DNA from 4 places in the Pantoea sp. X-Soil-TKNS-1211 genome. Region 2 is predicted to be linked to each of the others. Evidence: riboswitches for the same ligand, from Rfam matches in the RefSeq annotation. Region 2 holds a riboswitch; each other region holds the start of a gene.
The links. Region 2 has a riboswitch for thiamine pyrophosphate ahead of thiB (thiamine ABC transporter substrate binding subunit). Riboswitches for the same ligand answer to the same signal wherever they lie in the genome.

Region 1 (7,640 bases), 2.2 Mb from region 2:
CAGTTGCCGAGGTCTACCATCACACCGGCAAACACCGCTTTTTCGCCGTTGGCATTCCAGTCCGAACGTGAATCCCACCATACGTCCATACGGCCATTGGAGCTGGCGTAAGAGGGGGTCATACGTTGTAAAAAGAAGCCCTGATTACCTTCGGCTTTCACCCAAGTACCTTCCAGGCGGAAATCAAATGCACCAAGGGTATAGCCGAGCGTCATCGCCTGTAGCCAGGCTAAACCGTCATAGACGTTATTGACGTTGCCGGTGCCTCCACCTTCGCGATCCTGCGCACCATAAAATTGATAACTGGTGCGTAGCGGTGAACCCGCCAACGGCAGTTGATACGACGCTTTTGCGAAGTATTGGTCCATGTAATCAGCGGCCTGGCCGTACGCCCCCTCCAACACCAGGCTGTTTTTAAAATCGTACTTCGCGCCGAAAGATTGCAGCCACGGAATACTCGTGGTGCCGTCCGCTTTACGGAAGTTGTACATATGCTGATACCAGGGGGCTTTGTAATGATCGGTCCACATCCATGAGAAGGAGAGTGCTCCTGCATCATTAAAATCATAAGTAGTTCCGGCTTCCACTCCCCGATACGTTCCCGGCAGGAAGCTCCAGTGTGGTGCCAGTAGCGTCTGACCGGTGGGTTGCAGATAACCGGCACGCAGCCAGTAATCCTGCCATTGGGTTTTTAGCGCGGCTTTGTACAGGCTGACACCGCTTTTGTCGCCGGTCCATTTTTCATCCCAGCGGTTGCTGGCGTCACTGAAACCAATTTCGTTGGGTGCGGCCGGGCCGCCGTTAGTCAGCTCCAACGCACCAAAAGCAGCGAGGTCAAGACCGATAAAGTTTGCCAGGTAGCCAGACGAAAAATCGAGGCTGGCATTGCCTGTCGCATGATGCAGATTGGCATCATATTGGCCGTACTGACCGTGTTGTGGGTCCATCTCTTTACGATCACGCTGGCGTTGCCAGTAATAGAGGCCACCGGTGAGGGATGAATCATCAATGAAGCCTGCTGCCAGAGCTGGGGCGACAGGGACAAACGATGTGGCGAGCAACGTAGCCGCAATAGCTGAAGATAAAGACGTGCGCACAGTCCGATGCATAATGAATCCTCCGTGATAATTCCAGTTATGATGATGCGTATTTGTAACTGTTACTTCATGTAACCAGTGGTGAGATGCTATTTTTTGCGGCGCGAATTATCAATCTTGTTGAGTACGATTTATGATGCAGAACGCAAAATAAGAATTTTATTGTTTTATATCATATATTTATGTTTGTTGTTTTTTTGGTGATTATTTGTTGCTCAGTCATTAATCCTGCTGATTTACAAAAAAGGTAAGACAACGTTCAGCCATGAAGTGTGGTTGAAAAGTTTTACTCTGTTGTTCTTTGGTATAGTCACTATACCTTGATCTCATCAACCAATTTGGCTAGGATTTTTTCCGGTAGCCAGCATTGTGCTGGCTCCTGGACTTAAGCGGGAGGCGGTACGCTGTCATCGAACTACTAACGTCCTTCGGTAAAGCTAACCAGTTACTCTCCTTAAGAAGCGATAGTCATGTTTTCAGAATTAACCTCAGGAGCTGCAAAATGGCTGATGATTTAAAGAGAAAACAACCGGAAGACAAACGCTTTATTAGTCTCAGTGAAACCTGGGAAGTTGAGTATTGGACGCATACCCTGGAGGTCAGCGCGACACAATTACGCACTGCCGTTGCCAACGTAGGTAATGGCACTGAGAAAGTTAAGCAGTATCTGAATCAGTATCTGCGTAAATAAATTGCCTGTACCCGGTATCTGACTAACCCCGTTCTGCGGGGTTTTTTATTGCTGTAGGTCCGACGGTTTACAGTGCTGAGCAACTCCCTTATGATCCGGTGAGCGACCTGCACGATGGGTACGTTAACGATTTATCAATGACTAGGGGTGCCGTTCACGGCTGAGAAATACCCTTCGAACCTGATCTGGATTAATGCCAGCGTAGGGAAGTCAGATGCCTGACCGCATTCGCCTTCTTGATCGCCGGTTGGGAGCCTTATGAAACAACCTGACCTTCTTTCCCCCGCGCAGCTCGCGCAATCGCTTCAATTACTTCATCAGCATGCACCGTTAGTGCACTGCATGACCAATGACGTGGTGCAGACCTTTACCGCCAATGTGTTGTTGGCGCTGCGGGCCTCACCTGCCATGGTGATCGACGCTGACGAGGCCGCGCAGTTCAGCAGTTTTGCCGATGCGCTGCTGATTAACGTTGGCACCCTGACACGCGAGCGCAGCATCGCCATGCTGGCTGCGGTTGAGGTGGCAAATCGTGCCGCTACCCCCTGGACGCTCGACCCGGTCGCAGTCGGTGCATTAACCCTGCGCACCGAATTTTGCCAGCAACTATTAAATCAGCAACCGGCGGCGATTCGTGGCAATGCGTCGGAGATCCTTGCCCTCGCGAATCAGGCGGCAGGCGGGCGTGGTGTGGACAGTGTGCATCAGGCCGATGCCGCGATCAGTGCCGCACAACAACTGGCACGTGAATACCACAGCATTGTGGCGGTCACCGGAGAAGTGGATTACGTCACCGATGGCCAGCAAACTTTTGCCATCCCCGGTGGTAGTCCGCTGATGACACGCGTGGTGGGGACAGGCTGCGCGTTGTCGGCAGTGGTAGCGGCGTTTGCCAGCCTGCCGGGAGAACGTCTGCAACATGTGGCGGCCGCCTGTCGTGTCATGTCGCTGGCTGGCGAAAGGGCGGCGCGTCAGGCGCCGGGGCCAGGCAGCTTTGTGGCCGCTTTTCTTGATGCGTTGTGGACGCTGGAGGTGGCACCATGAAACGCATCAACGCGTTGACCATTGCCGGAACCGATCCGAGCGGTGGCGCAGGGATTCAGGCTGATCTCAAAGCTTTCTCCGCGCTGGGCGCCTACGGCACCAGCGTGATCACTGCGCTGGTGGCCCAGAATACCTGTGGCGTGCAGTCGGTCTATCGTATCGAACCTGATTTTGTCGGGGCGCAGCTGGATTCGGTACTCGACGATGTGCGTATCGACAGCGCGAAAATCGGCATGCTGGCGGAAACGGCGGTGGTGGAAATTGTTGCTGACAAGCTGAAGCGTGCCAGCCTGCCGTTCGTGGTTTTGGATACCGTGATGATTGCGAAAAGTGGTGATGCTTTGTTGTCACCCGACGCTATCGCCAGTCTGCGCGAGCTGTTGTTGCCACAGGTTTCGCTGATCACGCCAAACTTGCCGGAAGCGGCGGCACTGCTTGGCCGCAGCGTGGCGCAGGATGAGAAGACGATGCTGATGCAGGGTGATGCGTTGCTCGATCTCGGCTGTGAAGCGGTACTGATGAAGGGGGGACATCTGAGTGATGCGGAAAGTCCCGACTGGCTTATCACTCGCAACGGACGCCAGCGTTTTACCGCACCGCGCGTCAACACTCGCCACACGCACGGCACCGGTTGTTCACTGTCGGCCGCGCTGGCGGCATTGCGTCCGCGCCATGATGACTGGGCGGCGACATTGTCCGAGGCCAAAGCGTGGTTGCAACAGGCGCTATTGCATGCGGATTCTCTGGAGGTAGGGAAAGGTATTGGGCCGGTGCACCATTTTCATCGGTGGTGGTAGGGCGTAACGCCGAATTGCCATTTTTTGCCTGCGCATCTGTCTGAAAAATGGAGTCAGCAATTTGCCAGCCTGGCGGATCCCGGTCCAGGCTGTTGGGGGCGAATCGGCAGGTGCCGGTTCCAATCCAGCCATTTATCAGGAGTCAGTATGACGGACATCGTTCAGTTATTGGGCAAAGAAGCGGATAGCCTTCTTCAACATCGCTGTATGACCATTCCAGCGGAAAGCCTTTATTTACCGGGCGCGGATTATGTTGATCGCGTTATGACCGATAACAATCGTTCTCCTGTGGTATTACGTAATATGCAAACGCTGTACAACACCGGCCGCCTGGCGGGCACCGGTTATCTGTCGATTCTGCCAGTGGATCAGGGTGTCGAGCATTCCGCTGGGGCCTCGTTTGCTGCCAATCCCCACTACTTCGACCCGAAAAATATTGTTGAGCTGGCAATTGAAGCGGGCTGCAACTGCGTTGCCTCGACCTATGGCGTACTGGCCTCGGTTGCGCGGCGTTATGCGCACAGAATCCCATTTATGGTGAAGCTGAACCACAATGAGACGCTGAGCTATCCGACGCAATACGACCAGACGCTGTACGCCAGCGTCGAGCAGGCGTTCAATATGGGTGCCATTGCGGTCGGGGCTACCATCTACTTTGGCTCTGAGCAATCGCGTCGGCAGATTGAAGAAATCTCCGCCGCGTTTGAACGTGCGCATGAACTGGGCATGGTGACGGTGCTGTGGGCCTACCTGCGCAATAACGGCTTTAAGAAAGATGGCGTGGATTACCATGCCAGTGCCGATTTAACCGGCCAGGCCAACCATCTGGCCGCCACCATTGGCGCAGATATCGTGAAGCAGAAAATGGCGGAGAATAATGGCGGTTACACCGCAGTGAACTTCGGCCACACCGATGAGCGTGTCTACAGCAAGTTGACCACGGAAAACCCCATCGACCTGGTGCGCTACCAACTGGCAAACTGCTATATGGGCCGTGCCGGGTTAATTAACTCTGGCGGTGCGGCGGCAGGAGCGACCGATGTGGCCGAGTCGGTGCGCACGGCGGTGATTAACAAACGCGCGGGTGGCATGGGGCTGATTCTGGGACGTAAGGCATTCAAGAAATCGCTGAAAGAGGGCGTGGAGTTGATTAATGCGGTGCAGGATGTGTATCTGTCCAAGGATGTGACGATTGCATAATTAAATCCGTAGCGGCGCGATTTATCGCGCAATCCCGTGTGCGATGCCGCAAAAAACAGCGCGATAAATCGCGCCGCTACGGTACATCACGTGGCTTAAGGTGATTCAAACCACTCGCTATTGCGTTCCGCAATCGGCGTGATGGTCATAATCATCTCCTGCAAATGGCGGCGCATCGCTGATTCAGCGGCTTCGACGTCATGCGCCTTCAGTGCCGCATAAATCTCTTCATGTTGTTGAATCAAATTCTCCGGTGGAGAAACTTCACTCAGCGTCAGGAAGCGCACGCGGTCCATGGTCGCTTTGATGTTTTCCACCGTCTCCCAGGCCAGCAGACAGTTAATACTTTCCGCAATCAGGCGATGGAATTCATCGTCGAGGGCCAGAAATGCCTGGCTGTCATGGCGTTCCGCCGCTAAACGTTGCAACTGGAGATTATGCTCCAGCGCCATCAGGGCGACCGGAGCAATCTCCTGCGCGGCTCGGCGTACCACGGCAATTTCCACCGCTTCGCGGATAAAACGGCCATCGGCGACGCGCTGAGCAGAGATCTTACGCACAAAGGTGCCACGCTGCGGCAATACCTGCACCAGGCCGGCTTCAGCCAGCTTAATAAAGGCTTCGCGCACCGGCTGACGTGAGACGTTAAAGCGCGCAGAAACCTCTTTTTCCGACAGCAGCGAGCCAGGATGAATGGCGCAGGTGACGATGTCCCGGCGCAGATAGCGATAAATCTGCTGGTTCACCGGTTCGCTGGTGGTGATGGTATAGGCAATCGACATGCAGCAATATCCGTATTTATGGCTGGTATGCACCAGCCCTTATGGGAAAGATTCAGTCTAATCAGCACGCTGCATCTGCGCTACCAGTTTGTTGCAGGCGTTAACCCTGACGGGTGAGAGCCTGCACCGTGGCACGTGCCCCTTCGGCACACAGTTGCTGATAAAGTTGCGTCACCCGTGTCACGAAGCCCGCGTGTTGCAGTAAATCATCGCCGAACACGGCTTGCAGTCCCAGCAAGGCGCGAACGCGTGGTGCGCCCTCATCACTGGTCGCCACAATGCGCGCCAGTTCCTCTTTCAGCGGGTCGCGAATCTCAATCGGCTGGCCGTGTTCATCAATGCCGCTGACATAGCGCATCCAGCCTGCCACCCCCAATAGCAAAAAGTCACAGTCGGAGCCATTACGCAGATGCCAGCGCACACTATCCAGCATGCGCTGCGGCAGCTTTTGCGTGCCGTCAGTGGCGATCTGATACGTACGATGCTTGATGGCGCGGTTTTCGTAACGGGCGATCAACGAATCGGCATAGGCAGCCAGATCAACCCCTGTGGTACGCAGCGTCGGTGCCTGATCCTGCATCATCAGTGCGCGGGCGGCGCGGCGGTAATGGGCATCCGCCATGCAATCGCTGATATGTTCATAGCCCGCCAGATAACCGAGGTAAGCGAGGAAAGAGTGGCTGCCATTCAGCATACGCAACTTCATCTCTTCGAACGGTAGCACATCTCGCACCAGCTCAGCCCCGGCGTTTTCCCATGCCGGGCGGCCACTGACAAAGTTATCCTCGATCACCCACTGGAAAAAGGGTTCGGCTTCCACCGCCACCGGATCCTGACTGCCCAGCCGAGCCGCCAACGTAGCAAAGGCCTCATCGGTCATCGCCGGGACGATACGGTCCACCATGGTGGAAGGGAAGGTGATATGGCCCTTGATCCACTCCGCCAGTTCAGCGCTGTGCCGCTCCGCCAGCTGGACGATCACGTTGCGTGTCACATGGCCATTCTCTGGCATGTTGTCGCAGGACATCACGCTAAAGGGCGGCAGATGGCGTTCGCGACGGCGAATAATTGCGGCCAGAATCAGGCCGGGTAAAGAGTGCGGATCCTGCGGATGTGCCAGGTCGTGCACGATATCGGGATGATCCGGGTTGAGATTACCGCTGGCGGGCAGGTGGCAGTAGCCTTTTTCGGTGACGGTCATTGAGACAATCGCCACATCTGGCTGACTCATCGCTTCAATGACCGCGTCAATCCCGTCCCCTTTACCGTGCAGCGCGGCAGTCACCACACCAATCACTCGTGTGTGCAGGCTATCGTCAGCCATTTCAGTCAGGGTGTAGAGCAAATCCTGTTGGCGCAGTGCCTGAATCAGCGCGCCGCTGTTGAGGTTCACCTCGCAATAGCCCCAGTCGCTGCCCTGATCCGCCAGCTTGTCAGTCGCCAGTGCCTGATGAGCACGATGAAAGGCACCAAAGCCGATGTGGACCATGCGGGTTTTCAACTGGCTGCGATCATATTTTGGTCGCTGTACCTCGGCGGGAAGCCTGCCAATCTCTAACATAATTATTCCTTTTAGCAAACAGGGTGGGGAGCCACCCCGTAATGGTCAATTTTTAGGCAGAGACCGGTTTGTTACTGGTTTTTGGGCTGCGGATAACAAACATTACCAGCAACGCGCCAACACCGGCGACAATGCCTGCCAGAATGAAGGCGCTATCAAACTTGCCAGTATGCTGGACGATAAAACCAGTGACGATGGGGCCGATGATGCCCGACAGGCTACCCACCAGATGAATAAAGCCGCTGATGCTGCCGACACGGCTTTTGTGCACCACATCCTGAATAATCGCCCAGTAAATTGCGCCGGTGATGTAGAGGAAGAAGATAGAGATCGACATCATGATCACCGCTGAATTCACCTCTTTTATCGTACCGGCTAGCGCGACACAAATTGCCGCTGCCAGCAGTGAGACCACCAGCACAATTTTACGCGACAACAGTAACTTACCGGTAATATTGAAGATCTTAT
Region 2 (7,640 bases):
TCTGATGCCCGGCATTCTGGCTGGTGTGGCGATTGATGTACCGGAAGCGGAACAAGGTGGCCACTTTACCTGGCTGCTGGCGCTGGTGGCATTGCTGATCTGGCTCGGATTTTGGCTATGCTGGCGCTGGTGGCGCAGTGGCAAAAACATCGACTGGGCAACGGCGTATCTACCAGCGGCGCGTTTACGCTGGCTGGCACCGTTGGCCGCAGTGGTCGGTGTGGCGGCGTTTATCGCTATCCAGTTCCATCCGATGATGCCGCTGTTCCGCCATCTGCTGTGGAAGGTGTTCTTCGCTTAACGTTGCGCCACGCCGAGGATGGCGGCGGCGGGGGTTCTGCCATTGAGCAGGTCTTCCGTGCTGCCATCCCAATAAATTCTCCCATCAACCACCACCAGACTGCGTGCCGCGATTTGCCGCGCATCCTCCAGGCTGTGCGACACCATCAGCAGCGTGATGTTGCGCGCGGCACAGACGCTGTGCACCAGTTGCAGCATCTCCTGGCGCAACGCCGGATCGAGTGCGGAAAACGGCTCATCCAACAATAAAATCGGCTGATTACGCAACAGGCAGCGCGCCAGTGCCACGCGTTGGCGCTGTCCACCGGAGAGCTGGCCTGGCAGACGATGCAGCATCTCCTGCAGCCCGGTTTGTCCGGCGATCTCAATCACCTGTTGTGTCTGATCTCGGGTGAGTTTTAAGCCCGGATGCAACCCCAGTCCCAGATTCTGCTGCACCGTCAGGTGGGGAAACAGGTTGTTCTCCTGGAATAGCATCGAGACCGGACGCGCCGCAGGGACGCTGGCGGTATGATCTGTGCCGTTCAACCATAAATTGCCGCTGCTGACTGGCAGGAAGCCACCAATCAGACTGAGCAGGGTGCTTTTTCCGGCACCGCTCGGGCCAAGGATCGCCAGCCGTTCGCCCGCTTGCGCGCTAAACTGGAAGCGCATTGGCAGATGCTGGTACAGGTAAGTGAGGTTATTCAGTGTCAGCATGACGACCTGGCAATTTTTCCATCAGGGTAAACAGGAGTAGACACAGCAGCAGCAACAGCAACGCTGTGACCGCGCCGTCATCGCCACGATAGGCACCAATTTGCTGGAACAGATAAAAGGGCAGGGTGCGGAAATCCGCACTGCCAAACAACGCCACCACGCCAAAATCACCAATCGACAACACGCAGGCAAAGGCTAGCGCCTGGGCAATCGGGCGTTGCAGCGCGCGCAGTTCAATCAGACGCAGGCGATTCCATCCCTGCACACCCAGCGAGGCGCACAATTGATTGTAACGCGCGCTGAGATCGCGCATCGGGTTCTCCAGCACTTTCATCGCATAAGGGATAGCGATCAGCGCGTTAGTGAAGATCACCAGGCCATCAGCAGATTGCGGCAGGCCAACGGTGGCGTTGAACAGCAGGAAAAAGCCGCTCGCCAGCACAATCCCCGGCATTGCCAGAATCAACATGCCACTCAGTTCCATCGCCTGTGCCGGGATGATGTGATGACGCAGGCGTAGCTCGCGACTGCTCCACAGTAGCATCAGGGTAAAAATGACGCACAACACGCCTGCCCCAAGGGCAATACGTAATGAGGTAAAGGTGGCCTGCCACAGGGCAGGTTGCTGTATCGCCCCGGCCACGCCGCCACGCAGACCATCGGTCACCACTGCCAGTAAAGGCGGGATCAACAGCAACAAGGCGAAACCGATCAATAAGCCATCGCTGAGGCGCGCACGCCAGCTGTCCTGCGGATCGCGCCAGCCGCGTATCTGTTGGCTCCCGGTCGGAATGGCTTTACTGAAGCGCTGGCTCAGCAACACCAACAGCAGGCAGCAACCCAACTGGAGCAGTGCCAGCAGGGCCGCGCGGCCAGGATCGTAGTCAAAACTCAGCGCCTGATAAATTGCCAGCTCCAGCGTGGTGGCCTGTGGGCCACCGCCGAGTGCGAGCACGGTGGCAAAACTGGCAAAACACAGCATAAAAATTAGCGCGGCGGTAGGCAGGATTTGCCGCCGCAACCACGGCCATTCAAGCAAATGGAACAGGTTCCAGCCACGCAGTCCAAGCTGGGCCGCCAGCTGACGCTGCTCGCCCGGAATGCTTTCCTGCGCCTGCAACAACATGCGTGTCGCCAGCGGTAGATTGAAGAACACGTGTGCCAGCAGAATGCCCTGCAAGCCATAAGGTGAGAAGTGATAATCGATCCCCACCAGGCTGCACAGCTGGGCCAGCCAGCCGCTGCGGCCATAGACGCTTAGTAAGCCGAACACCGCCACCAGAACCGGTAACACCAACGTCATGGCGCACAGGCGTAACAGCAGATTACGGCCAGGAAAGCGTCGCCGGTACAAGGCGCGTGCCAGCGGGATGGCGGGAATGACCGAGAACAAGGCCGACAGCAACGCCTGCCCGAAGGAGAACGCCAGCACATGATGCAGATAATCATCGCTGAGCAGGCCGCGCCAGTCACCGATCGGGGCTGACATCAGCAGTGCGCCAAACGCCAGCAGCGCCACCGCGCATAACAACAGCGCGGTGAAACTGCCGGGTAGCAGCCAGCCGGGAATTAACGGCTGACGGCGCGTTGCCATGCACTTATCCAGGCGGCACGATGGTCGGCAACCTCAGTCGGACTATACTGCAGCGCCGTTTGCGGTACGTTTAGCGTCTGATAACCGGCAGGCAGCTCGCTTTTAATCACCGGATACATCCAGTTTCCGGTTGGAATCGTCTGCTGGAAGTCCGGGGACACCATAAACTGCATAAATTGCTGCGCCAGTTTTGGTTGTTTGCTGCTGGCGAGCTGCGCCGCCACTTCAACCTGTAAGTAATGACCTTCGCTAAACGGTGCCGCAGCGTAGTTTTCTTTTTTCTCTTCAATGATGTGATAAGCCGGGGAAGTGGTATAGCTCAGCACCAGGTCGCCTTCGCCTTTCAGGAACAAGCCATAAGCCTCGCTCCAGCCTTTGGTGACGGTGACGGTTTTTTGCGCCAATTTTTGCCAGGCTTCCGGTGCTTTGTCGCCATACACCTTTTGCATCCACAGCAGCAGGCCCAGTCCGGGGGTACTGGTACGTGGATCTTCATAGATCACGCGCCATTTTTCCGGACTTTCTACCAGTTCTTTCAGGCTTTTCGGCGGGTTCTTCAGTTTGTTTTTGTCATAGACAAAGGCGAAGTAGCCATAGTCGAATGGGATAAAGGTGTCGTTGTGCCAGCCATCCGGCAGCTGGAGTGCGCGGGTATCCACCTGGCTTTTGGCAAACAGGCCGGTTTTTTCTGCCGCTTGTACCAGGTTGTTATCGAGGCCCAGCACGATATCCGCTTTGCTGTTTTTGCCTTCCATCCGCACGCGGTTGAGCAGCGACACGCCATCTTCCAGCGCGACATATTTCAGTTCGCAGCCGCACTGGGCTTCAAAGGCTTTTTTGACGGCGGGGCCGGGTCCCCACTCAGCAGAGAACGAATCGTAGGTGTAGACGGTCAGTACCGGTTTGGCAGCCAGTGCCGGGGCAGCAACCAACAACAGCACGGGCAGAACTTTTTTAAACACTTTGCGCTCCTTGAGGAGAAGATAAGGTTGAGTCGCAAAGGATCTGAGCAGTGAGGCATCTCAAATCCCTACGCCGGTATTAACCGGATCAGGTTCGACGGGTCTCTCTCAGCCCGGTAACGCAGGGCACCCCGTTGAGAACGGCTCATTCTAGACATTTCCGGGTCAGGACGAAAGGTTCACAACTCCGGCGGGGCAAACCAGGCGGATTTAAAGTCAAACCAGCCGAGGGTATTCATGCGTACACCACGCATACTGCGCTGGCCTTCCAGCAGCAGCCAGTGATGGAACAGCGGGTGCAGATAGTTACTGTCTACCAGTTGTTTACTCCATTCTGCGAGCGGTAGCGTTTTTTCGCGCCAACGTTCAGCCGAGTTTTGCCAGTCAATCGGGATACATTGTTGCATCAGCGGCAGCTCGTACAGCTGAGCGAACAGCGAGTAGTCGAGCGGTAGGGTGAAGTTGACACTACCCAGCCAGATGTCGCTCTCGCCCTCGCCATTAAACCAGGCTTCATAGCTCAGTTCGTGGGTAATCAGCTCAATGCCCTGCTCAGCCAACAGCGGACGCAGCGCATTGGCGATGCCCTCGTGCTCGACATGGTGGCTGTACCAGCTGATGGTCAGTTGTTTCAGGTTATCGGGTTTACTGACGGAGGTCAGATCGCGGCGATGGTGCCAGCGTGGCAGCAGGCCGTAAGCCGGGAACCAATAGCGTTGATAACCCACTCCGGCGTTGTTCAGCAAGGCGATCGGGTTAAACAGATAGCTGACCCAGCGGCGGAAATGGGCATCGCGCCCCTGTTCTGAACGCTGGTCAAACAGCAGAAAATAGCAACCCTCTTCGAGATGACTTTCTTCCAATTTTTCATCGGCGGTTTCGCCCTGCAATTTCACCCCGGCATACACCAATTCATCGCTGATTTCCGGCAGCACCCAAATCGAGACATCATCAATCAGCGCGCGGTAGCCGAAGTAGTCATCAAAGGCAGCAATCTTGAGCTGACTTTGCTGGTTGCGCACCACGCTGTATGGCCCGGTCCCAATCGGCTGCCGGGCGAAGTCGCGCTGGGTTTGCCATTCGCGCGGCAGGATCATCGCGCTGACGCTGCCGAGCAGCCACGGTAGCCAGTTATCGGGCTGTGTCAGTTGGATATCCAGCGTCCATGGCGCAGGGGAGTGCAGTTTCGCGAGATGGGAAAACAGCGGCTGGCTGCGCAGGCGCTCCAGCGAGCTGATGACATCCTCCATCTCCAGCTCACGTCCATGATGAAAACGAATTGCCGGGCGCAGGAAGAAGCGCCAGTGTAGCGGCGACGTCTGTTGCCAATGGTGGGCGATATCAGGTTCGATTTCCCCCTTTTCCTCATTTACCCGCGTCAGACCGCTGAAGATTTGTCGCGCCAGGTGGGTTTCGGAGCGACGCAGCGGGGAGCCCGGTAGCAAGTTAGGCAGCGGACGATAGTACAACACGCGCAGAATATGTTTGCCCTGACGGAAGCTGCGACCGAGGTGGGAAGCAATCATTTGCCGTACCTGGTTTTTGTCACCGACCAACTGTACCAACTGTTCGATGCGATCCTGCTCCAGTAAATCTTCTGCGCGCTGCTGCTGCAATGCCAGCCCGGTGTAGCAAAAACTCAGCGTCGAGCGTTTGCCACGCCCGGCCTCAGCCTGCCAGATTAACCAGCCTGCATCCTGCATCGCATTCAGCAGGTTACGCATATGGCGCCGTGAGCAGTGCAGCAATTCCGCCAGCTCGCTCAGGGTGGTTTCCTGATCCTGGCCCTGGCAGCTTTGCCACAGGCGGATAAATTGCTGTTGTAGCCGTGAAGAGGACATAAAAGGGGAACTCCTTCTCTTAATCGCTCAGTTTTTCCTGCCTCATATTAGAGGCATAGTAGACCTTAATGGAAGAGCGGGAGGCATTCAGTCATGAATGGCGCTCTGCCAGCGGTTCCGCCGACGTGGGACCTTTTCTGAGTAGGGTGCAATTTCACCGCCAGCAGTGAGTTCTCTGCTGGCTTTTTTCGTCTTGCTGTGGAATCTTCTACCCTCATTTTTCCCCCGATTGATATCCGCAAAGGGATTTCTGCATGAAATCGCTGTTAACGCGTAAGCCGTTCCTCAACCCGGTTTATCTGGCTTTTATGGCCGTCTCCTTTATGGTTGGCGTGGCCGGTGCTTTACAGGCACCGACGTTGAGCCTGTTTTTGACGCGTGAGGTGCAGGTACGGCCGTTCTGGGTCGGACTGTTCTTTACCGTCAATGCGATTGCCGGCATCGTTATCAGTCTGCTGGTGGCAAAACGTTCCGACAGTCATGGTGACCGCCGCAAATTGATTATGTTTTGTTGCCTGATGGCGGTGAGCAATTCGCTGCTGTTTGCCTTCACCCGTCATTATCTGACATTGATTACGCTGGGCGTGCTGCTGTCGGCGTTGGCCAGCGTGGCGGTGCCGCAGATCTTTGCATTGGCGCGTGAATATGCTGACCGCTCGGCGCGGGAAGTGGTGATGTTCAGTTCGGTGATGCGTGCGCAGTTGTCACTGGCGTGGGTGATTGGCCCGCCATTATCGTTCGCGCTGGCGTTGAATTACGGTTTCGTGACGCTGTTTTGCGTGGCGGCGGTGATCTTTTTGTTCAGCCTGCTGCTGATCTGGCGCACCCTACCGTCGGTGCCGCGCGTGGTGGCCTCTCCGGAGCAGGTGCTGACGCAACTCAGTCCGTGGAAAGACGGCCAGGTGCGTCTGCTGTTTATCGCCTCGGTGATTATGTGGACCTGCAACGTGATGTATATCATTGATATGCCTCTGTATATCAGTTCAACCCTGGGGTTGCCTGAAAAACTGGCGGGCTTGTTGATGGGAACGGCGGCTGGGCTGGAAATTCCGATTATGTTGCTGGCCGGACATTTTGCGCGTCGCGTGGGTAAACGGCGTCTGGTGCAACTGGCGCTGGTGGCCGCGATTGTGTTCTATCTCGGGCTGGGGTTGTTTCAGTCACGCACTGCGCTGATGGTGTTGCAGCTGTTCAATGCAGCGTTTATCGGCATCGTTGCCGGGATTGGGATGTTGTGGTTCCAGGACCTGATGCCGGGACGCGCAGGTGCGGCCACCACCATGTTTACGACCTCGATTTCTACCGGGATGATTGTGGCGGGTTTGATTCAGGGGGCGCTGAGTGAACATTTCGGCCATGAATCGGTGTACTGGCTGGCGTTAGGGCTGGCGGTGCTGGCGTTGGGGCTGGCTTCGCGGGTGCGAGATGTATAACTGCGCGCAATAAATTGCGCCGCTACGGGCCAGTGCGTACCTGTAGCGGCGCGATTAATCGCGCAGTTTTAACGTAAAAACGCGGGCTGGTTAGTCTCGTAGTTGGCGATGGACGCTTCGTGTTGCAGCGTCAGGCCAATGCTATCGAGGCCATTGATCATGCAATGACGACGGAAGCTATCGATTTCAAAACTGTAGGTTTTGTCACCGGCGGTCACGGTCTGCGCTTCCAGGTCAACGGTAAAGCTGACGCCCGGATGGCTGGCGACCAGCTTAAACATCTCATCGACTTCTTCATCGCTCAACTTCACCGGCAGCAGCTGGTTATTAAAGCTATTGCCGTAGAAGATATCCGCAAAACTTGGCGCAATCACCACCTGGAAACCGAAATCGGTCAACGCCCAGGGCGCGTGCTCACGTGAGGAGCCGCAGCCAAAGTTTTCCCGCGCCAGCAGAATGCTGGTGCCTTTGTATTCCGGCTTGTTGAGTACGAAGCTGGCGGTCGGTACGGTGCCTGCGTCATCATCAAAACGCCAGTCATGGAACAGGTGCGCGCCAAAACCGGTACGGGTTACTTTTTGCAGGAACTGCTTCGGAATGATGGCATCGGTATCAACATTCGCGGCATCCAGCGGGGCAACAATCCCGCTGTGCTGAGTAAATTTCTTCGCCATGGCTTAAGCTCCCTGAGTCAGTTCACGAATATCGGCAAAACGGCCAGTGACCGCTGCGGCTGCGGCCATCGCTGGGCTAACCAGGTGAGTACGTCCACCACGGCCCTGACGACCTTCAAAGTTGCGGTTGCTGGTGG
Region 3 (7,640 bases), 500 kb from region 2:
TATCAAAATCGTCCCCGTTGGGGATCGCCGCTTCCAGCTTCTCAAGTTGGCTGTCGAAATTGATTTTAGCGTCTTTGACCGTCAGGCTTTCCCACACCAGATCGAGCATACGGCGATACAGCTGCGGATCGGCGAATTCGGTCTGCTGACAGAAGGCCCAATAGTTAGGGTACATACGTTCGCACAGACAGGCCATAAAGGTGACGTGCTGCCAGCTTTCCAGCTTCGCCAGGCGTAAATGGACGGGATTCTGTAACATCAAACTTGCTCTCAATAGTTTAGCTGGCGGCAGTGTACCGCAAAAGCCGCGCGCAAACAGCGTCAACGCGCATTTTGCCTGCGCAGAAAGGCTGGACGACCGGAAGCCACTGCATCCGCCCAGCGCGTCGGCTCGGGTAAGCGATAGCCCGCCATGCAGTTTTCTACCCACTGCAATGCGCTGTCGGTACTGACACGATGACCGGTCGAGATGAAAAGTGGGTTGCAGCGTGCCTTGCTACGCCATACCCAGCCCAGTTGCTCGCCTTTATCCAGCAAGGGCTGACAGCTGCCCGGAGCCTCATCCAGCGTATCAAATTGGCCGCATAAGCGCCGCTTTGCCACACCGATGGTCGGTACATCAACCAGCAGGCCAAAATGCGCCGCCACACCGAGCCGACGTGGATGCGAGATGCCGTGCCCATCGACAAATAACAGATCCGGCTGATGCTGGAGTTGCTGCCACGCAGCCAGTAACGCAGGCACTTCACGGAACGATAAAAAACCGGGGATATAGGGCATGGTGGTGCTGATACGGGCAATCTGATGTTCCACCAGCTGTAGTGAGGGATACTCAAGAATCACCAGAGCGGCACGCGTCACCTCACCGCCCTGTTCAAACCCCACGTCGGCACCGGCAATCCAACGGGGCGGCAGCACCTCAAAATCGTCCTGCCGCACTACGTCAGCTGCGCGCTGTTGCTGTTCCGTGCGTAGCGCCGCTAAATCCATCGTTAGTCCTGATGGTAAGGACGTGACAGACGATGCACTGCCTCAACAAAGGCTCCGGCATGCTCTGGCGGCACGTCTTGATGGATGCCGTGCCCCAGATTGAAGACGTGGCCTTCACCCTTGCCAAAACCTTCGAGGATACCTGCCACTTCCTGTTCGATACGGGCCGGAGGGGCATAGAGCATTGACGGGTCCATATTGCCCTGCAACGCAACTTTATGGCCGACGCGACGACGTGCATCCGCAATATCGGTGCTCCAGTCCAGACCCAGCGCATCACAGCCGGTCTCCGCTATCGCTTCCAGCCACTGGCCGCCCCCTTTGGTGAACAGGGTGATCGGCACGCGACGGCCTTCGCTCTCGTGCAGTACGCTATCGACAATTTTGTGCATGTAGTAAAGCGAGAACTCACGATAATCACGCCCGGTCAGCACACCGCCCCAGGTGTCAAACACCATGATCGATTGTGCACCGGCTTTGATCTGCGCATTCAGATAGAGGATCACGCTATCGGCCAGTTTATCCAGCAACGCATGCAGCGTCTGCGGCTCGGCGTACATCATCTTTTTGATTTTGGTGAAGGCTTTGCTACTGCCGCCTTCAACCATATAAGTTGCCAGCGTCCACGGGCTACCGGAGAAACCGATCAACGGCACTTCACCTTTCAGGTTATGACGGATGGTACGCACCGCATTCATCACATAACCCAGCTCTTGCTCAGGATCAGGCACCGGCAGTTTGTCGACATCGGCGCGGCAGGTAATGGGATTAGAGAAACGTGGACCTTCCCCAGTTTCAAAGTACAGGCCCAGCCCCATGGCATCCGGGATGGTGAGGATATCGCTGAAGAGGATAGCCGCATCCAGCGCATAGCGGCGCAGCGGTTGCAGCGTGACTTCGCACGCCAGCTCAGCATTTTTACACAGCGACATAAAGTCACCGGCCTGAGCGCGCGTGGCTTTATATTCCGGCAGATAACGCCCGGCTTGTCGCATCATCCACACCGGGGTGACATCCACCGGTTGACGTAACAGGGCGCGTAGATAACGATCGTTCTTCAGTTCACTCATAATTGGCTCTCTCACTGGCAGGAAGCCAGTGTAGCATTTTCACATCGCGCTGGCGCGACACTGGGCAACGGTATCTTCAATCAGGCGTCGCGCCACGGTGCCTGGGGGCGGTAATAAGGGTAACGCATCGTAGCGGAACCAGCCGGCATCCAGCAGCTCTTTGCCGTCATGCTGTAGCTCGCCTCCCTCGTATTCCGCCATATAAGCCATCATCAGCGAATGAGGAAACGGCCAGGGTTGTGAGGTGACATAGCGTACGTTTTTCACCCGCACGTTGCTCTCTTCCATCACTTCGCGCGCCACCGCTTGTTCGAGGGTTTCCCCCACCTCAACAAAACCGGCCAGCACGGTGTAGACGTTGTTGCGATGCTTCGCGTGGTTCGCCAGCAGGATCTCATCACCGCGTCGGATCGCCACAATGATGCAGGGCGCGATTTGCGGATAGTACCGTTCACGGCAGTGGCCGCACAGGCAAGCGAACTCACGTTTGCTCAGGTGCATTTCGTGGCCGCAATAACCGCACCAGCGATGTGAACGATAGAACTCCGCCAGTTGCACGCCACGTCCGGCGAGCTGAAACAGGCCGACATCTTCGTCGATCAACTGCCGAACTGAACCCATATTGTCAGGACGTGCCTCACGGATCAGCCAGACATTTTCACCCTGCCATTCGCCAATCACCATGCCGCTGCTGCCTGTCAGGCCATACTGTTCTGCAACACCGTGCGGCAACTCACCCTGCGGCAGCCAAAGTTTTTGTTCATAGCTGACAATCCACCAGCCAGCGTCTACGCTTGAGATCTCACGTTGCATTTAAATCGTCATCCTTAGCGTCTATTCGCGGAATGAACCACTATAACCCACATGGAGCCTCGTATGCTTACTCAGTTAGACGACCTGACCGAGCGTGTAGGCCGCGGTAACGAATTGGTCGATTCATGGCTACACGCGCGTCGTCAGCTGCTGGTTAACTATTATCAGTTGATTGGCATGAAGCCAAAAAAAGACGCCTTAAGCGCCCTTGATGAGCAGGCGTTGGATGCGTTTTGCCACAACCTGGTGGATTATCTTTCCGTTGGTCATTTCAGTATTTATGAGCGGATTATCAATGAGATGCAGGGTGACAGCCCCCTAATTGCCGCCGCACAGATTTATCCGCTACTGGAGGCGAATACCGAACGAATGATGCAGCTGTATGACGGTCATCTGCAACAGGCCATCACCGATGATAACTGCGCCACCTTTCAGCAAGCCTTGTCTGAAGTGGGGGAAGTGCTGGAGTCACGTTTCACGCTGGAAGACAAGCTGGTGCATCTGGCGTGGGATAATCAGCTGGCACGCACGCCGGTGGCAAATGAAAGCATCATTGCCCGTCCTGCGTAGAATCCTGCATTTGTAAAAGACTTGTTATTCGTAAAAAGCCCTTCTATGCTACGAGGGCTTTATCTGTTTTACGGTTTAACACCGTAACTATTTTCTTGTCGGAGTGCCCACTTGGGCTGAGACCGTTAATTCGGGATCCGCGGAACCTGATCAGGTTAGTACCTGCGAAGGGAACAAGAGTAAATATCACAGTCGGTGCGTGCGCCGTTTCTGTTACTCCTTCCGGACTCCGGACAAGCAACTTCCATCATTTACAGGAAACTTGCTATGTCTGTCGCAAAAACGTCTCGTCGTGAACAACGCGCCCAGGCGCAAGAATTTATTGATTCCCTACAAGGCACCGCTTTCCCAAACTCAACACGCATCTGGATCACCGGCAGCCGTGCTGATATTCGCGTACCGATGCGGGAGATTCAGCTTAGTCCGACCCTGATCGGCGGCAGCAAAGACAATCCGCAATACGAAACCAACGAGCCGGTGCCGGTGTACGACACGGCGGGCGCTTACGGCGATCCGCAAGCAACGATTGATGTCCATCAAGGACTGGCCAAACTGCGTGCGGAGTGGATCGCTGAACGCGGGGACAGTGAAACCATCGACCAACTCAGCTCCGACTATACTCAGCAGCGCCTGGCGGATGAGGGGCTGGATCACCTGCGGTTTGAACATTTGCCCCAGCCGCGACGCGCCAAATCCGGTCGCTGCGTCACCCAACTTCACTATGCACGTCAGGGCATCATTACCCCCGAAATGGAGTTTATTGCGTTGCGTGAAAATATGGGACGCGAGCGTATCCGTGGCGAGGTATTGCTGCAACAGCATCCAGGCCACAGTTTTGGCGCGCACCTGCCGGAGGATATCACCGCTGAATTTGTGCGCCAGGAAGTCGCCGCAGGGCGTGCCATCATCCCGTCCAACATCAACCACCCTGAATCTGAGCCGATGATCATTGGCCGCAACTTTCTGGTTAAAGTGAATGCCAACATCGGCAACTCGGCGGTCAGCTCCTCGATTGAAGAGGAAGTGGAAAAGCTGGTGTGGTCAACACGCTGGGGAGCCGACACGGTGATGGACCTCTCGACGGGCCGTTATATTCACGAAACACGTGAGTGGATTTTGCGTAACAGCCCGGTGCCGATTGGCACCGTACCGATTTATCAGGCGCTGGAGAAAGTGAACGGCATTGCGGAAGATTTGAATTGGGAGATCTTCCGTGACACCTTGCTGGAGCAGGCCGAGCAAGGCGTGGACTACTTCACCATCCACGCCGGTGTGCTGCTGCGTTATGTGCCGATGACGGCGAAGCGTCTGACCGGCATCGTTTCGCGTGGCGGTTCGATCATGGCGAAGTGGTGCCTGTCGCATCATCAGGAAAGCTTCCTGTACCTGCACTTTCGTGAGATTTGTGAGATCTGCGCTGCCTATGATGTTGCGCTGTCGCTGGGGGATGGGCTGCGTCCGGGTTCGATTCAGGATGCCAACGATACAGCGCAATTTGCTGAGTTGCACACGCTAGGTGAACTGACAAAACTGGCCTGGGAATATGATGTGCAGGTGATGATCGAAGGTCCGGGCCATGTGCCGATGCAGATGATTCGCCGCAATATGACCGAGCAGCTGGAACATTGCCACGAAGCCCCCTTCTATACCCTTGGCCCGCTGACCACCGATATCGCCCCCGGCTACGATCATTTCACTTCCGGCATTGGTGCTGCGATGATTGGCTGGTTCGGCTGCGCGATGCTGTGCTACGTCACCCCCAAAGAGCATCTGGGTCTGCCCAATAAGGAAGATGTGAAGCAGGGGCTGATCACCTATAAAATTGCGGCACATGCTGCCGATCTGGCGAAAGGCCATCCCGGCGCTCAGATCCGTGATAACGCCATGTCGAAAGCGCGATTCGAGTTCCGCTGGGAAGATCAGTTCAACCTCGCACTGGATCCGCACACCGCCCGCGCTTATCACGACGAAACGCTACCGCAGGAGTCGGGCAAAGTGGCGCATTTCTGCTCCATGTGTGGCCCGAAATTCTGCTCCATGAAAATCACCCAGGAAGTGCGTGAGTTTGCCGCCCGCCAACAGGCTGAAGCCCAGCCGATTGAAATTGGCATGGCGCAGATGTCCGATGCCTTCCGCAGCCGTGGCGGTGAGCTGTATCATGCCGTCGATGCCCTGAAAGAGGAAAATGTATGACCGCCCCCTTCCCCAGTACCGCCCCGCGTTTAGGGCTGTATCCGGTTGTCGATAGCGTTGAGTGGATTGCCCGTTTGCTGGAAGCGGGTGTACGCACCATTCAGCTACGAATTAAAGATTGCGAAGACCATGAAGTCGAAGAGGCGGTGCGTGATGCTATCGCACTCGGCAAAAAGTATCGTGCTCGCCTGTTTATCAATGATTACTGGCGCTTAGCGATTCGCTATAACGCTTATGGTGTCCATCTTGGACAAGAAGATCTTGATGTAGCCGATCTGGAGGCGATTCGCCAGGCAGGTTTACGCCTCGGCTTATCCACCCATGATGATGCCGAACTGGATCGGGCGCTGACGCTGCTCCCCTCGTATATCGCCTTGGGGCATATTTTCGCGACACAAACTAAAGAGATGCCGTCTGAGCCACAAGGCATTGCTGAGTTGAAACGTCATCTGGAGCGTTTGCAGGGTATTTCGACGGTAGCCATTGGCGGTATTTCACTGGCGCGTGCGCCTGAAGTGCTGGCTACCGGCGTAGGTAGCATCGCGGTGGTGAGCGCCATCACCCAGGCACCAGACTGGCTGGCGGCTACGCATGAGTTGCTGGCGCTGGCGGAACCGACAGTCACGGCGTAAAACCCTGTTGGCGTAGCGGCGCGATTTATCGCGCCATTTCTTGCTCGATGCCAGGAAAATCCGCGCGATTAATCGCGCCGCTACAGGCCATCATTGCGCGTTCGACCGCAGCACCCACCAGCGCTATCGCTTGTTCGGTGGCATCGGTGATCGGCAGCGCATAGTTGAGACGCAGGCAGTTACGATACTTGCCCGAGGCAGAAAATAGCGAGCCAACCGCCACCTGAATTTTCGACGCACGCAGCTCCGTATTCAGGCGTACCGCATCGAAGGCTTCCGGTAGTTCAATCCACATCAGAAAGCCCCCCTGCGGCCGTGATACGCAAATCCCGCACGGGAAATAGTGGCGCACCCAGCAGCTAAAGGTCTCATAATTACGTTGATAAACTTGGCGCATGCGGCGCAGGTGCGGTCCATAATGACCAAGACGAATGAACTCCGCTACCACGTGCTGCGTCACAGTCGCGGATGAACCGGTGCCGATATATTTCATGTGCAGCACCCGTTCGCGGTAACGTCCCGGTGCTACCCAGCCGACACGCAGGCCGGGTGAAAGCGTTTTGGAAAACGAGCTACACAACAGCACACGGCCATCCATATCCAGCGACTTAATACTGAGGGGACGCGGATATTCCCACGCCAGCTCACCATAAACATCATCTTCAATAATCGCGGCATCAAAGCGTTGCGCCAGCGTCAGCAGCGCCCGTTTACGCGCTTCCGGCATGATAAAACCCAGCGGGTTATTACAATTGGGCACCACTACTACCGCTTTAATCGGCCACTGCTCGAACGCCAGCTCCAGCGCTTCAAGGCTGATGCCAGTCACCGAGTCGGTCGGGATTTCAATCGCGCGAATGCCAAAGCCGCGCAACGTTTGCATGGTGCCGTGGAAAGTGGGTGATTCCACTGCGATGATGTCGCCAGGCTCGCAAACGGCACGGATAGAGACCGACAGCGCTTCATGGCAACCGGTTGTCACCACAATGTCGTCAGCGCTAAGTTGGCAACCGCTATCAATCGTCAGACGAGCCACCTGTTCACGCAACGATGTGAGCCCCAATAAGGTGTCGTAGCTCAACAGGTTAATATCCTGCCTCTGCGCCATACGACTCTGAATTTTCCACAGCGGTTTCAGGGTTGGCTGCGTCAGATCCGGGATGCCGCTGCCCAGTTGAATCATATCCCCTTCGATGCGACTGCTGAGTAGCTCCAGTACCGATTCCCACTGGGTGATCTCTACCGGGCGTTGAGCGGGGCGCGTGATTGCCGGGACGGGCGGCGTAGCTTTACGCGTCGCCACAAAATAGCCGGAGCGAGGTTGCGGCACGATCAGCTGCTTTTCCTCCAGCAAATGATAAGCCTGCTGGAC
Region 4 (7,640 bases), on a different replicon from region 2:
GGGCATCAATAAAGGGCACACCGGGTTGTTCCGGCTCTTCTGCATCGTCAAAGCGGAACTGGCGAAAATGCCAGTGCACAAAATCACAATTGACCAGACAACCCAGCGGCGAGGGGGTAAAGCCCAACAGCACGCTCAACGCCATCTGCGCCTGTAACGCTCCCAACGCAGCGACCGCCGGTCCCATCACCCCTGCGGTGTTGCAGTTGGCGGCACTGCTGGGCAACTGTGGAAACACCGCGCGGTAGCTGGGTGCCGAGGCGCAAAATCCGCCGACGTAGCCCCGCCGTCCCAGCACCGACGCGCTGATCAACGGGATGCCCAATGGATGACAGGCATCCGACAGTTGATAGGTCACGGCGAAATTATCCGCAGCGTCAATCACCAGGTCGATGTTATGCAGCGCCTGCTGCACATTGCTGGCAGTTAACGGCAGCGGCAGCGGTTCCACGCGCACCTGCGGATTACGCCGCAGCAACGCGCGTTGCGCGCTGGTGACTTTGAGCTGCGCGACGTCCTGCATATCGAACAATGTCTGGCGGTGCAGGTTGTGCAGCGCCACGTCATCGTCGTCATACAGGCGGATATAGCCGACGCCCGCCCCCACCAGCAACGGCAACAGCGTGGAACCCAGTCCACCAGCACCCACCACCAGCACGCGCGCCTGGCTCAGTCGCTGCTGTCCCGGCTCGCCGATTTCCGGCAACATCATCTGACGTTGATAGCGATCCATCGTTACTGTCCTCCGCCAAACGTGGCGAGACCAAAGATCGGTGTGGAGGCGGCGGCCATATCGCGTTTCTCCATCAACCCTCCGTCACGTGCGGCTTGCCCCGCCTCGATAGCCTGGCGGAACGCCCCCGCCATACGCACCGGGTCACCCGCTTTCGCTACGGCGGTGTTGAGTAGAACCGCGTCGAAACCCAGCTCCATCGCCTGTGCTGCCTGCGATGGCGCACCGATACCGGCATCGATAATCAGCGGAATATCGCTGAACCAGGCACGCATCGCCCGTAGTCCATCAATGTTACGTAGCCCCTGGCCGGAGCCAATCGGCGCACCCCACGGCATCAGGACTTCGCAGCCCGCTTCCAGCAATTTTTCACCGACAATCAGATCTTCGGTGGTATACGGAAACACCTGAAATCCGTCGGCACACAGGATGCGGGCTGCCTCCACCAACGCGAAGGGATCGGGTTGCAGCGTGTCGGCATGGCCGATCACCTCCAGCTTGATCCACGGGGTGTTAAATAATTCACGCGCCATATAGGCCGTGGTTACTGCTTCCTGCACCGTGTGACATCCGGCGGTGTTGGGCAGCACGCGCAGATCCAACTGCGCCAGCAATTCACGAAAGGCAGCACCGGCTGTGCCTTCACGCCGCAGACTGACGGTAATGATTTCGCTACCCGCCGCCGCAATCGCCTGCTGTAAAATCGCAGGCGAGGGATAACCTGCGGTGCCGAGCAGAAAACGTGACTGGGGTTCAAAGCCATAAAACATGATTAGCCTCCCTGCATCGGTGATAGCACTTCCAATTGACAGCCTTCTGTCAGTTGCTGGCTGTCGTACTGGGATTTGGGAACAAAATTGCCATTGAAGGCAGTTGCCACGCAGGCGGCATCAATGTGCTGTTCGCGCAGCAGTTCGCTCAGGGTGCGAGCAGCAGTCAGCACCGGGCGGCCGTTAAGCTGAATATTCATGAAGTTGTTCCGAGGTTAAGCGCTGCATCAGTTGCTCCGCCATTAGCGGGGCCAGGAGGAAGCCGTGGCGGTACATACCGTTGAGGTAAAACGAGCCGTTTTGATAGTGGATTTCCGGCAGATTGGCCGGGTAGGCCGGACGCAAACCGCTGGCGCTTTCGATAATGCGCGCTTCGGCCAGCGCCGGATGGATGGCCCAGGCAGCGCTGAGCAGCTCCATCATGGCGCGGGCGCTGATCGGGCTGGCGTCATGGCTCTCGACCATGGTTGCACCGAGCATAAAATGACCCGCGCGACGCGGCACCAGATAGCAAGGAAAGCGCGGATGCAGCAGACGAATCGGGCGCGAGAAGCGCACCTCATCGCTATGCAAAATCAGCATTTCACCGCGCACCGCCCGCAGGCGTGGCAACGCCGCTGCCGCATGGATCCCACGACAGTCGATCACTTGCCCCGACGGTTTCCCGTGGTGAAAAGCCCCCCCGCGCTGCTGCAATTTCTCACGCATTTCGTTCAGCGCCAAACGGGGATCGAGATGCGCTTCGCGGGCAAAAAACAGGCCACGGGCAAAGCGTCCGGCGAGAGCCGGTTCCACTTCTGCCGGATCAATCCATTGATGTTGTTCGGTCATGCGCGCAAAGCGGTTCAGTTCCTGGCTATCACGCGGCGGAGCCACCACCAACGTGCCCTGATGTTCAACGCTGCTGACACGCTGCTGCCACCAGGTGGCGGAATGTTGACCAAGATCGATGACAGCACGCGGTGCGCTTTCTGCTTCGCACCAGGGCGCGAGCATGCCACCGGCAAACCACGAGGCGGGCTGCCGCGATTCATCGCTAATCACTTCAAGTTGTTCACCGCGTTCAGCGAGTAAGGTCGCTACGCACAGGCCCGCCACGCCGCTGCCTAATATCGACCAGCGACTCATAGCGGGTGTTCCGGAATACAACGGGGAGCATTCATATCGGCCTCTCAGTTTTCGCACTGAGACCCGGATACAGGAGGAGGGAAATGACACGCGCGACGGAAAAGCGTCCCGTTGTCAGACAGCCAAAATGGCAGGCTGTCAGTCTTCCTACGCCAGTATCAACTGGGTCAGGTTCAAAGGGTCGCTAAGCCGCGCAGTGCGCTTTTAGCCTCTCAGTCTCTTGGGCGAGACTCCCCCGACGCGTCTATTTGTATTGCAGCAGCCAGGCTTCGTCAAGTGTAAGACTGGCAACAAAGGCTAACCTTTAAAAATTCCCTGTTTCAGGATCACCCATTTTTCTCCACGATTTGCGCGTATCCTCCTCTCTTCATCCTGAAATCCGGCAGATAAAATATGTGTGCTGATTCAATCATTTCAGCCATTCTGGTGTGCGTGTTCGGCGTGATTATTTTATGGGTGGTGTTCTGCCCCTGAAGCATCAGGCAAACCAGGAATAGCGATGCCAGATGAGCAGCGGGATTTTGATATCATGCAACGACTGGCCTCTGCCGCGTTGTTGTTGTAAACATCGCACCTTACGGGTGGAGATTGCTGAAGGTCAAAACCCGCGCGATAAATCGCGCTGCTACGGATTGTGCGGGGAATGGAATGGGTTTAGCGGCACGATTTATCGCGCAATTGAAGAAGAAAGGAGGCCAACAGGCCTCCCATATTGTTTAACGCTGCGGATGATTCACTTCCAGCGGGCGCAGATCAAACAACAACACTTCCGCATCTTTGCCGTTGGCGAATTGCAGCGCGGTTTCGTTGCGTACGCGTGCGCCGTCCCCGGCGTTAAACACCACGCCGTTCACTTCAATGCTGCCACTCGCCACATGAATATAGGCATAGCGGTCGGCATCCAGCGCAAAGGTCTGCTGCTCGGCACCATCAAACAGTCCAGCATAGATGCGGATATCCTGACGGACACTGAGCGAACCGGCATCACCTGCCGGCGACACAATCAGACGCAACTGACCACGTTTGTCACCTTCTGCTACCGAAATCTGCTGGTAGCCAGGCTGGGTGCCACGTTCTGCCGGTACGATCCAGATTTGCAGGAAATGCACGCTTTCCGCTTTCGAGTGGTTAAACTCGCTATGCGTCACGCCACTACCGGCGCTCATCAGCTGCACGTCACCGGGGACAATTACCGAACCGGTGCCCATAGAGTCTTTATGCTCCAGCGCCCCTTCCAGCACATAAGAGATGATCTCCATGTTGCTGTGCGGGTGTGCACCAAAACCACGACCCGGTGCCACCTGGTCATCGTTAATCACCAGTAAATCCGAGAAACCAGTCTGTTTCGGGTCCCAATAGTTGGCAAACGAGAAAGTATGGCGTGAATGCAACCAGCCGTGGTCACCGAGGCCGCGCTGGGCTGACAATCTTTGTTCAATCATGGTCTGCTCCTCAAATTTGTTAGCGGAAGACGATTTCGCTTCCTGATGAGACTCAGTATACGTAAACTGAAACGCTCAACAATGCGTTACACTGACAATGACTGTCACCAATAAGTGGACAATATGCAGATAGATGACCTGCGCATTTATGTCGCCGTGATTAAAGCCGGCAACTTCACCGCTGCCGCCGAGCAGTTGATGCTGTCCAAGCAATACGTCAGCCGCCGCATCGCCGCGCTGGAGGAGTCACTGGGCGCGCGCTTACTTAATCGCAACACGCGCAAACTGTCGGTAACGGATAACGGCCAGCTGTTTGCCCGTCATGCGCAGCGCATTCTGGATGATGTACAGGAAGCGGAGTTGGCGGTATCGGGACGCCGTCAGGTACTCCAGGGAAGTTTTCGTCTTAGCGTACCGATGTCCTTTGGTATCAGCCATCTTTCACCCTATATCGCTGAATTCCTCAGCCTGCATCCCGCGTTGCAATTCCAGGTGGAACTGGCGGATCGCTATGTCGATATGATTGGCGAAGGTTTTGATATGGCAATTCGCATCGGCACCCTGCCCGACTCAACGTTGATTGCCAAAAAATTGGGTGAGTTTCGCCGGGTGATCTGCGCCAGCCCGCGCTATCTGCAAGGGGCCGACGCGCCACGCAAACCTGAAGATCTGCTCGATCACGCCTGCCTGCGCTATGGCCGAGAAAGTCAGACTGGCTGGGAACTGTTTCGGGGGGAACAACGTGAAGTGATTAACGTGCAGGGACCAATGGTCAGCAACAACGGGGAGATGCTGCGTGATGCCGCGATGGCCGGGTTGGGGCTGATTCTGTTACCCGAATTTATCGTCGCCCCGGCCCTTGCCAGTGGGGATTTAGTGACGGTGCTGGATGACTGGCATCCTTCCTCATTGAGCCTGAATGCGTTGTATCCACAGCATCGCCAGCGCAGCGAAGTCAACCGGATGTTTATGGCGTTTTTGCAGCAGAAGCTGGCTTAATCGTAGCTATATTCCGTAGCGGCGCGATTTATCGCGCGCCTTTGACATTATGATAGCGAACCGAATGCACGATAAATCGCGCCGCTACGAGTCAATACAAACTCACCTGTTTTATTTTGCCAACAGCGCCGCACCGCGCATGCCACCATCATGAGAAAAATGCCCCGGCACCACCAGCGGCTGGGCGCTGCGGCGTAACACGTAGCCTTGCACCACACTATCTAACGCCGCAATCAACGGCGTCACAGACGCCAGCCCGCCACCGACCACTACCACGGATGCACCGGTCATATTGATGCAGTAAGCGAGCGGCTGCCCCACCAGTTGCAGCCAGGCAGTGAGGGTTTTCTCCGCCAGCGTCTCCTGCTGTTGCCAGCGCGCGATAATATCGATACTGGTGGTCATTTCGCCATGCAAAACGCGATGCAGATTCTCCATCCCACGCGCGCCGCCCCAGCTATCCAGACAGCCTTTTTGCCCACAGGGGCAGGACAAACGCGGCAGACGATGCCACTCACCTGCAATCTCGACCTCAGTCAGGGTGATCGGGCCATGTCCCCACTCACCGGTTAAGCCATTTTGTCCGATGATGATGCGGCCATCAGCCACCAGACCGCCGCCCACACCCGAACCGAGGATGGCACCAAACACCACCTTGTGGCCTTTGCCCGCCCCCGTCAGGGCTTCTGCCAGGGTGAAACAATCGGCGTCGTTATGCACAATCACCGGGCGTTGCAATTCGACACCCAACTCTTGCGCCAGTTTGCGCTGATGAAAAGCCGGAATATTGCTGGCAAAGATTTCACCGCTATCCGGTGCCACAATTCCGGCGGTGGAGATTGCCACCGGACTGCTGGCGCTAAAATGCTGCTGATGCTGGTCGATCATGCTGCGAATCAGTCGAATAAACTCAGGCCAGGAGGTACTCGGCATTTTTTCCTGACAGAGCAGGGTCAGATCGCCGTCAGCACGCACCATCCCCAGTTTGATAAACGAACCACCTAAATCGAAACAAATCACCGTATTCATAAACGCTTATCCATTACATCGCGTAAACCGTCACCCAACACGTTAAAGCCGAGTACAGTAATCAAAATCGCCAACCCAGGGAAAAGTGACACGTAGATATTCAGACCGAGAAAATTGCGACCATCGCTCATCATGGTGCCCCACTCCGGCATTGGAGGTTGTACCCCCAATCCCAGGAAAGACAAGCTGGCCGCAGACAACACCACCGCACCGGCCGTCAGGGTTGACTGCACAATCAGCGGGCCAATCGCGTTACGCAAAATATAATGGGTAATAATGCGTGGGTAGCGCACCCCCAGCATATGGGCCGCCTCGATGTACTCCATATTTTTCAGCCCCAGCGTCAGGTTGCGGCTGAGGCGTGCATACACCGGGATGGAGAACAGGGAAATGGCGATCAGCATATTGGTTAACCCCTCACCCAATACGCTGACAATCAGGATCGCCAGCACGATGCCCGGAAAGGCAAAAATGATGTCCATCACCCACATAATCAACGCATCAAGTTTGCGGCCCGCCAGGCCAGAGATAATGCCAAGCGGAATACCGACCACCATCGAAATTGCTACGCTCAGGCATACCTCAAACAACGAGATTCGCGCACCGTAAATCACGCGCGAGAAAATATCCCGTCCGTAATCGTCAGTACCAAACCAGTGCGCGGCTGAAGGAGCCTGAAGTGTGTTGAGCAGGTCCTGCTCAATCGGGTCCCAGTGCGTGATCAGCGGTGCCAACAACGCTGCCAGTACCACCAGTAATACCAGTCCACCCCCCAGCGCAATCGAAGGATACATGACCAGAAAATGCAGCAGTTGTCGGCCACGCGATCGACGCGGCAGCACGGTCGTTTCGAGGCTGTTCATCAGTCGAACCTTATTTTCGGATTCAGCAAGCCGATGAGGATCTCACCCACCAGGTTCATCAGCACCACACCGGTCACCGCCACCAGGGTCACGCCCTGAATCACCGGGTAATCACGGTAGCGCACCGAATCCACCAGCAGACGGCCAATACCCGGCCAGTTGAACACCGACTCCGTCACTACCGCCCCGCCAATCAGGCTGCCGAAGTTCAAAGCGACAATGGTGACGATGGGGATCAGCGCGTTGCGCAGCGCATGCTTCCAGTGAATGCTACGCGTCGACAACCCTTTGGCTTTGGCGGTACGGATGTAATCCTGGCTCAACACATCAAGCATGCTGGAACGCGTCATGCGCGCGATCATCGCCATCGGCAAAATCGCCAGCGTCACCGTCGGCATGATGTAGTTACGCCACGAATCCGCCCCCAGCAACGGCAACCAGCCGAGCTGCACCGCGAAATAGTTCATCGCCAACAATGCCAACCAAAAGTTGGCAATTGAGGCTCCGGCAATGGTCAGCACCATCACCACCTGATCCGGGATGCGCTGGCGATAGATCGCCCCGGTCATCCCGGCGGGGACACCAATGGCGATAGCCAGCAGATAGGCCAGCGCCGCCAGCGACAAGGTGTAGGGTAACCGTTCGCTGATCTCAGTCATCACCGGGCGCTGCGACT

Region 1: it holds a riboswitch for thiamine pyrophosphate, as region 2 does, so the genes downstream of both, thiM (hydroxyethylthiazole kinase) here and thiB (thiamine ABC transporter substrate binding subunit) in region 2, are expected to answer to the same signal.
Region 3: it holds a riboswitch for thiamine pyrophosphate, as region 2 does, so the genes downstream of both, thiC (phosphomethylpyrimidine synthase ThiC) here and thiB (thiamine ABC transporter substrate binding subunit) in region 2, are expected to answer to the same signal.
Region 4: it holds a riboswitch for thiamine pyrophosphate, as region 2 does, so the genes downstream of both, AC6I8W_RS22745 (FAD-dependent oxidoreductase) here and thiB (thiamine ABC transporter substrate binding subunit) in region 2, are expected to answer to the same signal.

The regions. Positions count from the first base shown of each region.
Region 1 is NZ_AP035953.1:2,944,142-2,951,781, reverse strand. It holds gene chiP (chitoporin ChiP) at 1-1,109, opposite strand, end outside; gene AC6I8W_RS13980 (DUF3606 domain-containing protein) at 1,600-1,788, shown strand; TPP riboswitch at 1,922-2,013, shown strand; gene thiM (hydroxyethylthiazole kinase) at 2,047-2,832, shown strand; gene thiD (bifunctional hydroxymethylpyrimidine kinase/phosphomethylpyrimidine kinase) at 2,829-3,629, shown strand; gene fbaB (class I fructose-bisphosphate aldolase) at 3,777-4,829, shown strand; gene AC6I8W_RS13960 (GntR family transcriptional regulator) at 4,925-5,611, opposite strand; gene AC6I8W_RS13955 (mannitol dehydrogenase family protein) at 5,712-7,172, opposite strand; gene AC6I8W_RS13950 (MFS transporter) at 7,225-7,640, opposite strand, start outside.
Region 2 is NZ_AP035953.1:770,773-778,412, forward strand. It holds gene AC6I8W_RS03440 (DedA family protein) at 1-301, shown strand, start outside; gene thiQ (thiamine ABC transporter ATP-binding protein ThiQ) at 298-999, opposite strand; gene thiP (thiamine/thiamine pyrophosphate ABC transporter permease ThiP) at 983-2,593, opposite strand; gene thiB (thiamine ABC transporter substrate binding subunit) at 2,569-3,555, opposite strand; TPP riboswitch at 3,603-3,699, opposite strand; gene sgrR (HTH-type transcriptional regulator SgrR) at 3,735-5,396, opposite strand; gene AC6I8W_RS03465 (MFS transporter) at 5,651-6,829, shown strand; gene leuD (3-isopropylmalate dehydratase small subunit) at 6,898-7,503, opposite strand; gene leuC (3-isopropylmalate dehydratase large subunit) at 7,507-7,640, opposite strand, start outside.
Region 3 is NZ_AP035953.1:271,306-278,945, reverse strand. It holds gene AC6I8W_RS01240 (YjaG family protein) at 1-259, opposite strand, end outside; gene nfi (deoxyribonuclease V) at 322-990, opposite strand; gene hemE (uroporphyrinogen decarboxylase) at 993-2,060, opposite strand; gene nudC (NAD(+) diphosphatase) at 2,100-2,873, opposite strand; gene rsd (sigma D regulator) at 2,937-3,443, shown strand; TPP riboswitch at 3,533-3,633, shown strand; gene thiC (phosphomethylpyrimidine synthase ThiC) at 3,711-5,636, shown strand; gene thiE (thiamine phosphate synthase) at 5,633-6,268, shown strand; gene AC6I8W_RS01205 (aminotransferase-like domain-containing protein) at 6,294-7,640, opposite strand, start outside.
Region 4 is NZ_AP035954.1:505,256-512,895, forward strand. It holds gene AC6I8W_RS22730 (HesA/MoeB/ThiF family protein) at 1-733, opposite strand, end outside; gene AC6I8W_RS22735 (thiazole synthase) at 736-1,503, opposite strand; gene thiS (sulfur carrier protein ThiS) at 1,506-1,703, opposite strand; gene AC6I8W_RS22745 (FAD-dependent oxidoreductase) at 1,687-2,631, opposite strand; TPP riboswitch at 2,759-2,878, opposite strand; gene AC6I8W_RS22750 (pirin family protein) at 3,348-4,073, opposite strand; gene AC6I8W_RS22755 (LysR family transcriptional regulator) at 4,197-5,072, shown strand; gene AC6I8W_RS22760 (ROK family protein) at 5,184-6,101, opposite strand; gene AC6I8W_RS22765 (ABC transporter permease) at 6,098-6,964, opposite strand; gene AC6I8W_RS22770 (ABC transporter permease) at 6,964-7,640, opposite strand, start outside.